Regions from separate parts of the Janthinobacterium sp. Mn2066 genome, predicted to be linked through region 2. Evidence: predicted binding sites of a transcription regulator. Region 2 holds the regulator's gene; the other holds the start of a gene.
What was found. Region 2 encodes FNR, which switches genes on or off when oxygen is low (the NO sensors DNR and NnrR bind a similar motif). Its sites were predicted from a motif close to TTGATNNNNATCAA; they were not measured.
Positions count from the first base shown of each region.

Region 1: the regulator FNR is predicted to act here: its motif matches at 1,138-1,151, upstream of cqsA (alpha-hydroxyketone-type quorum-sensing autoinducer synthase).

Region 1 covers NZ_JBMOUF010000001.1:560,717-563,586, forward strand. The annotation lists gene ACL9RI_RS02425 (sensor histidine kinase) at 1-1,053, opposite strand, end outside; gene cqsA (alpha-hydroxyketone-type quorum-sensing autoinducer synthase) at 1,220-2,455, shown strand; gene ACL9RI_RS02435 (MarR family winged helix-turn-helix transcriptional regulator) at 2,460-2,870, opposite strand, start outside.
Region 2 covers NZ_JBMOUF010000019.1:61,505-68,805, forward strand. The annotation lists gene ccoP (cytochrome-c oxidase, cbb3-type subunit III) at 1-757, shown strand, start outside; gene ccoG (cytochrome c oxidase accessory protein CcoG) at 757-2,145, shown strand; gene ACL9RI_RS26690 (FixH family protein) at 2,161-2,685, shown strand; gene fnr (fumarate/nitrate reduction transcriptional regulator Fnr) at 2,689-3,447, opposite strand; gene ACL9RI_RS26700 (response regulator) at 3,665-6,766, shown strand; gene ACL9RI_RS26705 (TOBE domain-containing protein) at 6,763-7,301, opposite strand, start outside.

The DNA.
Region 1 (2,870 bases), on a different contig from region 2:
GGCGCGCGCACCATCGATGACGATGCGCACACGGCCCTTGCCGGCGCGCTGTATGCTTTTCAGCGCATTGCGCAGCAGGTTCAGCAGGATCACCACGCACAGTTCCGACTGGCCGGCAAACCGGAAATCGGCCCGCAGCTCGACCTTGACGATGTCGCGCTGCGCGCTGCTGGTGAACGGGTAGCGGCGCAGCACGGCCGTCACGCTGTCGTGCATGGAAACCGACTCGCTCGCTTCGAGCTTGCGGCTGACGGCGCTGGCGCTGAGCAGGAACAGATCGACCATATGGTGCATATGGCGCACTTCGAACTGGATGCGGGCCAGCGCTTCCAGGCTCGCGGCATCCGACTCCATCGTTGCACGCTGCTGCAGCCATCGCTGCAGGCCCCGTACATTGGCTTCGACGCTGACCAGCGGCGTGCGCAATTCATGCGCCACGCTGCCCAGGCCAGCGGCCAGGCCCGCCAGCTTTTCCTGCGCCCCCACATGGCGGCCCACCTTGACCACGCACAGCACGGCGATCGTGAACCAGTGCACTGGCAGTTGCTGCAGCACCGCGCGTTGCAGCAGGAAGGCAGGATCGCCCAGCACGGCAAAAGCCAGGCAGGCCAGCACGGTGCCGCCCAGGTAAGCGAGCAAGGCGATGCGGGTATCGAAGTGGAACAGCACGATCAGCGCCACCAGCAGGGAATGCACCCACAGCGTCGAGGCGTGGTTCATCAGGAACATGAAGGTGAAAAAGAAGGGCAGCTCGAAGCTCAAGCCGAGGAACAGATACATGCTGAAGCAGCGGTTGCTGAAGCGGGCCGGCCACAGCGCAGGCAGGAACAGCAGCCCGGCCAGCGCGCGCAGGGCCAGTGATTCGTATTCCTGCGGAAAAAAAGTGTGCCACAGCATGTAATACAAGGGCATGCCGACGGCGCCGATGACGGCCAGCGCGCGCACCTGTTTACGCCGTAGTGGCAGGTGTTCGAGGGCGTCGTGGAAATGCAGGAAAGGCTGGAGCAGCTTGCCTGGCCATTGTTTTCCAGCAGGGGACTGCGCTTGCGTCATGGTGGGGGACGGTACTCATTGATGTGTATCAGTACAACATGATCGGCGCATTTCCTTTTGAAAACAGCGCTATTGCTCTGTTCGTTGAGCTGTATCAATCACTGGCCATGCGGCTCGCGCATGTTGGACGCGGTAATTCCCCCCGCAACCACTTCAGGAGTCCCTCATGTTGACCGCTATTTCCTCCCCGGCTATCCGTGCCGAACTGCAATTGCCTGCCTTTGTCCGCCAGCGCATGGACGAGCACTATGTCGAGCGCATCGCCAAGCTGCTGGGCGGCGAGCACTTGCACCAGTGGCAAACCGTGCCGACTGGCGCGGTGATGCTCGCTGGCAATGATTATCTGAACATCGCTGCCGAACCCGCCTTGCTGGCGGCGCAGGCGCAAGTCTTGCAGGGCGGCGGCGCGATGCTGATGTCGTCCGTCTTCCTGCAGGAGGGCAGCCGCCAGCACCGGCTCGAGCACAAGCTGGCGACCTTCCTCGGCAGCGAAGCATGCGTGCTGGCGCAATCGGGCTGGGCCGCCAACGTGGGCTTGCTGCAAAGCCTGGCCGGTCCCGGCATTCCCGTCTACCTCGACATGCAGGCCCATGCGTCGCTGTGGGAAGGGGTGCAGTCGGCGCAAGCCGTGGCGCATGCGTTTTTGCATAATGATGGCGCCCATCTGCAGCGCCAGGTGGACAAGCATGGTCCCAGCATCATCGTCGTCGATGCCTTGTACAGTACGAATGGCAGCGTCGCGCCCTTGCTGGAGATGGTGGAAATTGCCGAGCGCAGCGGCAGCATGCTGATCGTCGACGAATCGCACTCGCTGGGCACGCACGGTCCGCAGGGCGCGGGCCTGGTGGTGGAACTGGGACTGGCCGAACGCGTGCATTTCCGTACGGCCTCATTAGCCAAGGCGTTTGCGGGCCGGGCCGGGCTGATCACCTGTTCGGCCCAATTCAAGGGCTATTTTTTGTCGGCCTCGCGGCCCGCCATCTTCAGTTCTTGCCTGCTGGAACATGAACTGGCCTGGTTCGACGCGGCGCTCGATTGCATCCGCGCCGCCGATAGCCGCCGCGCTGCCTTGCGCCGCCACAGCGTGCTGCTGCGCCAGGGCCTGGCCGAGCTCGGCTACAACGTCAGCGATGGCAGCGAGCAAATTATCGCGCTGGAAGCGGGCAGCGAGCCCGATACTTTAAAGTTGCGCAAGGCGCTGGAACGCCACGGCATCTATGGCGCCGTGTTTTGCGCACCGGCCACGCCGAAAAATCGTTCGCTGGTGCGCCTGACCTTGAATGCCGGCTTGCGTGACGATGAATGCCAGCGCCTGCTGGCCGCCTGCGCCGCCATCCGCGATGACGTGGGCATGGCCAATTGGCCTTCCACGCGGCGCTTGCGCAAGCTGGCGCTGGTCTGAGTGACTACAGGGGCCGGCTTGCCAGCTGGCCCAGCAGGTTGGACAGGGCGTCGAGCTGGTCTGCTGGCGCATCGCTGAGCAATTCGCGGCAGACGGCTTGCGCCGTGACATGGGCGTTGGCCAGCAGCGCCTGGCCGGCTGCCGTGATGACGGCATAACCGACCCGGGCGTCGCGCGCATCGGCCTGGCGCGCGACCAGGCCGATTTTTTCCAGCGGCAGCAGTGAGCGGGTGATGCCGGACGCCGTCAGCGCCAGGCGCTCGGCCAGGTCCACGCGGCGCAGGCGGGCGCCGGGCGCGCGCTGCAAGTGGTACAGCAATTGATAATCGCTGAAGCTCAGGCCATGCAGATTGCCCAGGCTGGCGTCGAGCCGGCGCACCAGCACGGCCTGGGCGCGCGCCAGGCGCAGGCAAAA
Region 2 (7,301 bases):
GGAATTGAACACGCCGATGCCGCGCTGGTGGATGTGGCTGTTCTACATCACCATTGTCTTCGCGCTGGCCTATCTGTTCCTGTATCCTGGCCTGGGCACCTATGCCGGCAAGCTGGGCTGGAAATCCTCGGGCCAGTACGAAGAAGAACTGAAAAAAGCGCAAATCGATTACGGCCCGCTGTTCAACAAGTACCTGCGCCAGGACTTGAAAACGGTGGCGGCCGATCCGCAGGCGCTGGCCATTGGCCAGCGGCTGTTCCTGACCTACTGCGCGCAATGCCACGGCTCGGATGCGCGCGGCAACAAGGGTTTTCCCAACCTGACCGACAGGGACTGGCTGTACGGCGGCGAGCCGGACGTCATCAAGACCACCATCCTGCACGGCCGCAACGGGCAGATGCCGCCCATGGGTGCAGCGCTGGGGTCGGAAGCCGATATCGAGAACGTGGCCCACTATGTGCTGAGCCTGTCCGGTTCCACCGCAGACCCGATCAAGTCGGTGCTGGGCAAGGCCAAGTTCGGCGCCTGCATGGCCTGCCATGGCGCGGACGGCAAGGGTAACCAGCAGTTGGGTGCACCCAACCTGACGGACAAGATCTGGCTGTATGGCGGCAGCGCCGACACCATCATGGAAACCATCCGCAAGGGGCGTAACAACACCATGCCCGCCTTCGGTGAATTCCTCGGTGAATCGAAAGTGCATGTGCTGTCGGCCTATGTGTGGAGCTTGTCGAATCCCCAGCCAGCTGCAAAATAATGTCCGAACCTCAAGTCATCCAGATGTACGCGGCCCGCGAGCAGATCTACCCTCGCGAGGCCAAAGGACGCTACGCCACCTGGCGCTGGGTTTGCCTGTGGCTGACCCAGCTGGCGTTCTACGGCTTGCCGTGGCTGAGCTGGAACGGCAGGCAAGCGCTGCTGTTCGACTTGACCACGCGCAAGTTCTACATTTTCGGCGTGGTGCTGTGGCCGCAGGATTTTATCTACCTGGCGGCCCTGCTGATCATCTGCGCCTATCTTTTATTCCTTGTCACGGCCATCGCCGGCAGGGTCTGGTGCGGCTTCGCCTGCCCGCAAACCGTGTACACGGAAATCTTCATGTGGGTCGAACGCAAGATCGAAGGCACGCGCAGCGCGCGCATGGCGCTCGACCGGCAAGGCCCGTCCTTGCGCAAGACGGCCAAGAAAACCGCCAAGCATATGGCCTGGGGCGCCATCGCCCTGTGGACAGGTTTTACCTTTGTCGGCTACTTCACGCCGATACAGGAATTGGCGCATGAAGTACGCACGCTCAACTTCGGTCCCTGGGAATGGTTCTGGGTCTTGTTCTACAGCCTGGCCACCTATGGCAATGCAGGCTGGCTGCGCGAACAGGTGTGCAAATACATGTGCCCATATGCGCGTTTCCAGAGCGCCATGTTCGACCAGGATACCCTGATCGTCAGCTACGATGCGAAACGCGGCGAACCACGTGGTGCGCTGAACAAGAAAACCGCCAGTGGCGACGCCCAGCTGGGCGCCTGCATCGATTGCAGCCTGTGCGTGCAGGTGTGTCCGACCGGCATCGATATCCGCAAGGGCTTGCAATATGAATGCATCGGCTGCGCCGCTTGCGTGGACGCCTGCAACAGCGTGATGGACAAGATCAGGCGCCCGCGCGGACTGGTGCGCTACAGCACGGACCATGCACTGGCCAACAACTTTGATGCACGACAAATACGCCGCCGCGCCATGCGCCCGCGCGTGCTGGTCTACACCGCCATCCTGGCCCTGATCACCATCGCCGTCGGCAGTTCCTTGCTCTTGCGCACGCCGTTGAAACTGGACGTGATCCGCGACCGCGGTTCGCTGGGGCGCGAAGTGGAAGACGGCATGATCGAAAACGTGTATCGCCTGCAAATCATGAATACGTCGGAACAGCGCCAGACCTACCGCATCACGGTCGATGGCTTGCCCGGCTTGACCCTGCTCACGCGCGATGAAGTAACCGTCGAGCCGACGGAAACGCTGGCCTGGCCGATCCGCCTGCGCGCGCCGCACGGCGTGGGGGACAAAGGCTCGAACAAAATCGGCATTGCATTGACTTCGCTCGACGACGCCTCGCTGCATGTCCATGAAAAAGCGGTGTTTTTTGTACCGCGCTAAAGAAAAGGAAAAACCATGTCCCATCCCTCGCCGCTACAGGCGCCCGTCGCTCCCTGGTATAAGCACCGCTGGCCCTGGCTGCTGATGGTGGGCCCTGGATTGTCCGTCATCGTCGGCAGTGTCATGGGCTATATCGCCTTTACGCAACCCGACGCGCTGGTGGTGGGCGATTATTACAAGCAGGGCAAGGCCATCAACCAGGACTTGCGGCGCGATACAGTCGCCAGCAACCTGGCCATGGACACCCGCCTGGCCTATGACGTGGCGCAAGGCCGGCTGACGGGTTCCGTGCACAGCTTCGGCAAGGCTTACCAGGCGCCGCTGCAGCTGCACCTGGCGCACGCCACCTTGCCGGAAAAAGATATCCGGCTGCTGGTGCAGCCCGATGCACAGGGGAATTTTTCGGTAGCGTTGCCGATGCTGGAACGCAGCCGCTGGCAAGTGCTGGTGGAGAACGACAAGCGCGAGTGGCGCTTGTCGGGGATCTGGAGCTGGCCGGTGCAGCGCGCGATTACCCTGCGCGCCGACGAAGAGCTGTAAAACCTATTTGCAGTTGTCGGTACCGGCCGTAATGGCTTTCAACTTTGCTGGCTGCAAGATCTCGATCTCGCGGTTCGACACGCGCAGCCAGCCTTCCTTCTTGAATTTCGACAGCAGACGGCTGACGCTTTCGATGGTCAGCCCCAGGTAGTTGCCGATCTCTTCGCGCGACATGCGCAGCTGGAAATTGCTGCCCGAATAACCGCGCGCTTCGTAGCGCGAGGCCAGGTTGACGATGAAGGCGGCAAACCGCTGCGTGGCCTGCATATTACCCAACAACAACATCACGCTTTGCTCACGCGTGATTTCCTGGCTCATCATGCGGTGAAAATGGCGCAGCAGGGTCGGCATGTTTCCCAGCAATTGTTCCAGGCTGGAAAACGGGATTTCACACACTTCGCTGTCTTCCAGCGCCACCGCGTTGCAATGGTGGCGGTCGGCGCTGATGGCGTCCATGCCCAGCAGTTCCCCGGCCATCTGGAATCCCGTCACCTGCTCTTCGCCACCCGGATTGATCTGGTACGTCTTGAAGTGCCCCAGGCGTATTGCATACAGATTCTGGAATGCATCGCCGATGCGGAACAGCGAAGCGCCACGGGGCACCTTGCGGCGGCGGCCGATGATCTGGTCCAGGCGGTCCATGTCGCCCACATCCAGGCCCATCGGCAAACACAGCTGGTGCATGCTGCACGTCGAGCAGCGCGCGCGCAACGCCTCCACGGAAACCACGGGTGGAATAGGCGAAAGTAGCGCTTCAGTCATGTCTGTACCTTTTAGAAAAATGCAACATCAAGTTTACTGCATAGTACGTTGCCATGCGACAATTTCAGCGAAAAACAGTACAAATAGCGACATCCATCCTTTAATTATATGGCAACATCGTGGAACCTCGCTATAGCGCCGTACTCGCCAGCACCGCAATGCGAAAAGGCACAGGCTGATTGCTTGCCAAGCCAGGGTATTGATAGGAAAATAAATCATGAAACCTCTCGGCATCAAAGCAAAAGTCGCCCTGGCCACCAGCCTGACCTCGATCGCCATGATCGCCCTGGTCACCATGATCCAGGTGCAGCGCATGCGCGACGACTTCACCACCGTGCTGCTGAGCCAGCAAGCGGCGCTGGTCGCGCGCACGGCGGAGGAACTCGACGACAAGCTGCAGATGTTGCTCGACATCATCTCCCAGACGGCGCAGCACCAGCCCCCCGAACTGATGCAGAACGCCGGCCAGTTGCGCACCTACTATGAACAACGGGCCGTGCTGGCCCTGTTTGACGATGTGCTGGTGCTGGACAAGCAGGGCAAGGTGGTGGCCGACGTGCCCCAGGTTCCAGCGCGCAATGGCATCGATGTGACCGACCGCGACTACTTCAAGACGGTGATGCGCACGCGCCGCGCCATGATCACCGAGCCCATGCTGGGCAAGACCAGCCACCTGCCCATCGTGCAAATGGTCGCTCCCGTGCTCGATGGCCAGGGCGAGGTAGTGGGCATCGTGATCGGCGTCTTGCGCCTGTACAAGGACAATCTGCTGGGCCATCTGCGCCAGGCCAAGGTCGGCAAGAATGGCTATTATTTTGTCCTCACGCGCGACCCCGTGCCCCTGTATGTGCTGCACCCGGACACCAGCCGCCTGCTGCAGCCCCGTTCGCCAAACGCCAATCTGGCCACCACGCAATTGCTCAAGCAGGACGGCGAGGGCAGCATGATCAGCACCAATAGCCAGGGCGTGACGGCCGTCAACAGTTTCCAGCGCCTGAAATCGGTCAACTGGCTGCTGGCTGCCTCCTTGCCCGTCGATGACGCCTTCGAACCGTTCGACGGCGTGCTGTACCGGCTGGTGCTGTGGAGTATCTTCGCCTCGCTGCTGGCCGCCCTGGTGCTGGGCTGGGTAACCGTGCGTTTGCTGTCGCCGCTGGTGCGCCTGCGCGACACCTTGCTGGCCCTGCGCGTCAGCGGCAGCCGCTTTACGCCCATCCCGGTGCAGCAGCGCGACGAAATCGGCGAACTGACCGACGCCTTCAATGGCTTGATGAGCGAGCGCGAACGGCTGCAGCAGGAAGTCGAGGTGCGCGCCGGCGAGCTGGAACAGGAGCGCGACCGGGCCGAAGCGGCCAACCGCGCGAAGAGCGATTTCGTGGCCAATATGAGCCATGAAATCCGCACGCCCCTGAATGCCGTGCTGGGCATGGTGTATTTGCTGGGCAATACCCGGCTCGACACGGAACAGCGCAAATACCTGACCATGGTGCGCGTGGCGGGCCAGTCGCTGCTGGGCATCCTGAACGACGTGCTCGATTTCTCGAAGATCGAGGCGCGCCGCATGGACTTGTCGCCGATCGAATTCGACCTCGATGAGCTGATGAATACCCTGGCCACCACCATGACCATGAATGCCGGCGAAAAGGAGCTGGAACTGGCGATCGCCGTCGAACCGGACGTGCCGCGCCGCCTGGTGGGCGACGCCCAGCGGCTGCAGCAAATCCTCGTCAACCTGGCGGGCAACGCCATCAAATTTACGGAAAGCGGCGAAGTGGTGGTGGCCGTCAGCCTGGCGCAGGACGAACCGGGCCAGCAAAACCGTTCATGGCTGCGCTTCGAAGTGCGCGACACGGGCATCGGCATGACGGCCCAGCAGCAGGAACAGTTGTTTACCGCTTTCTCGCAGGGCGACCAGAGCATCACCCGGCGCTTCGGCGGCACGGGCCTGGGGCTGGCCATCAGCAAGCACCTGATCCACATGATGGGCGGTGAAATTGCCGTTACCAGCAGCGAAGGCAAGGGCAGCCGCTTCTGGTTCAGCGTGCCCTTCGACGTGCTGGCCCAGCCCGAGGCCGAACGGCGCACGCCGGCGCTGGGGCAGCTGCGCCTGCTGGTGGCCGACGACAACCGCACCAGCCGCGAGCTGATCGTCAAGCTGATCGAGGCCTGGGGCTGGAATGCCGACCAGGTCGATTCCGGTTTCGCCGCCATCGCGCTATACCGCGAACGGCTGGCCCAACAAGAACCGTACGATGTGGTGCTGGCCGACTGGCATATGCCGGTGATGGACGGCCTGGCCACGGCCAAGGCCATCCGCGAGGCGGCGACGGGCCAGCGCCAGCCCATCGTGGTGATGGTCAATGCCTTTGCCCGCAACCACCTGGAAGAAATCTCCAGCGCGGCCGAAGCGGACGTGGTGCTGATGAAGCCGATCACGGGCTCGAGCCTGTTCGACGCCCTGCACCAGGCCCTGAGCGCCAAGGACAATGACGGCGAAGCGCGACTGCATGCACAGCCCGCAGGCACGGCGCTGGCCGGCATGCACTTTTTGCTGGTCGAAGACAATCATTTGAACCAGGCCGTGGCACGCGGCATCCTGGAACACATGGGCGCCACCCTGGACGTGGTGGCCGATGGCTTGCAGGCGGTGGAACGGCTGCGCGCAGAAGCACTGCGCTATGACATCGTGCTGATGGACATGCAAATGCCCGTCATGGACGGCTTCAGCGCCACCCACATCATCCGCACGGAGCTGCGTTTGACCTTGCCCGTGATCGCCATGACGGCGGGCGTGCTGGCCTCCGAGCGCGAACGCTGCATGACGGCCGGTATCACCGACTTCATCGCCAAGCCGGTGGTGGTGGAAGAAATGATGGAAGTGATCACCCGCCACCTGCCGGCACGTCCCCATGCGCCCGTTCTGGAAAAAACCGCGGCGGCGCCGGTGGATGAAGACGTATTTTCCATGGCCCCCCTGATGCGCGTGATGGGGCACGACGCCAAGGGCAGGGGCGTCTTGCGGCGCATGGTGGAAGATGCGCTGAACAAGGGCATGACGCCCGTGCGCGAAGCCGAGACAGCCTTGCAGGAAAACCGCCACGGCGACGCCGCGCGCATCCTGCACGGCTTGCGCGGCTCCGTCGGCACCCTGGGCACCAAGCGTTTGATCCAGGCTGCGTTTGCCGCCGAAGAAGCGATCCATACGGAACGCCTGGATGAGGTGCCGGCGCTGCTGGCAAAAGTACGGGAAGAGCTGGAGCAGGTACTGGCAGCCGCGCGCGCGTGGCTGGCGCGGCTGCAGGATGAAGACTGGGCTTAGGCAGGTACGCCCAAAATCACGCTCGACGCTTTAAAGATCGCCGTCAGCTTGCCGCCTTCGGTAATCCCCAGGTCGCTGCTGCTTTGATTGGTGACAATCGCGGCGATGGTGCCGCCGCCGGGCAGGTCCAGCACTACTTCCGTATTCACGGCGCCCGTCTGCACGCGGGTCACGCTGCCCGTCAGCTGGTTGCGGGCCGAGAAGCGGGCGCCTTCGCTGTCGGCCACCAGGATCACCGAGGACGCCTTGATCAGCGCGAACGCTTCCACGCCCACGGCCAGGCCCAGGCTTTCGCTGCTGTCGCGCGTGACGATGGCGACGATGTGTTGGCCGCCCGGCAGTTCCAGCACGACTTCATCGTTGACGGCGCCCGTCTTGAGCTGGGCAACCTTGCCCAGGAATTGATTGCGCGCGGTAGTTTTCATGGCCATTCTCCGTATGAGTAAAAGATCGTCGGCGATGCCTTCCGCCTGGCTGCCCAGCTGGCGCAGATAGCGTGCATGCTCGCGTTCGATGATACGGAAATTGTCGACCA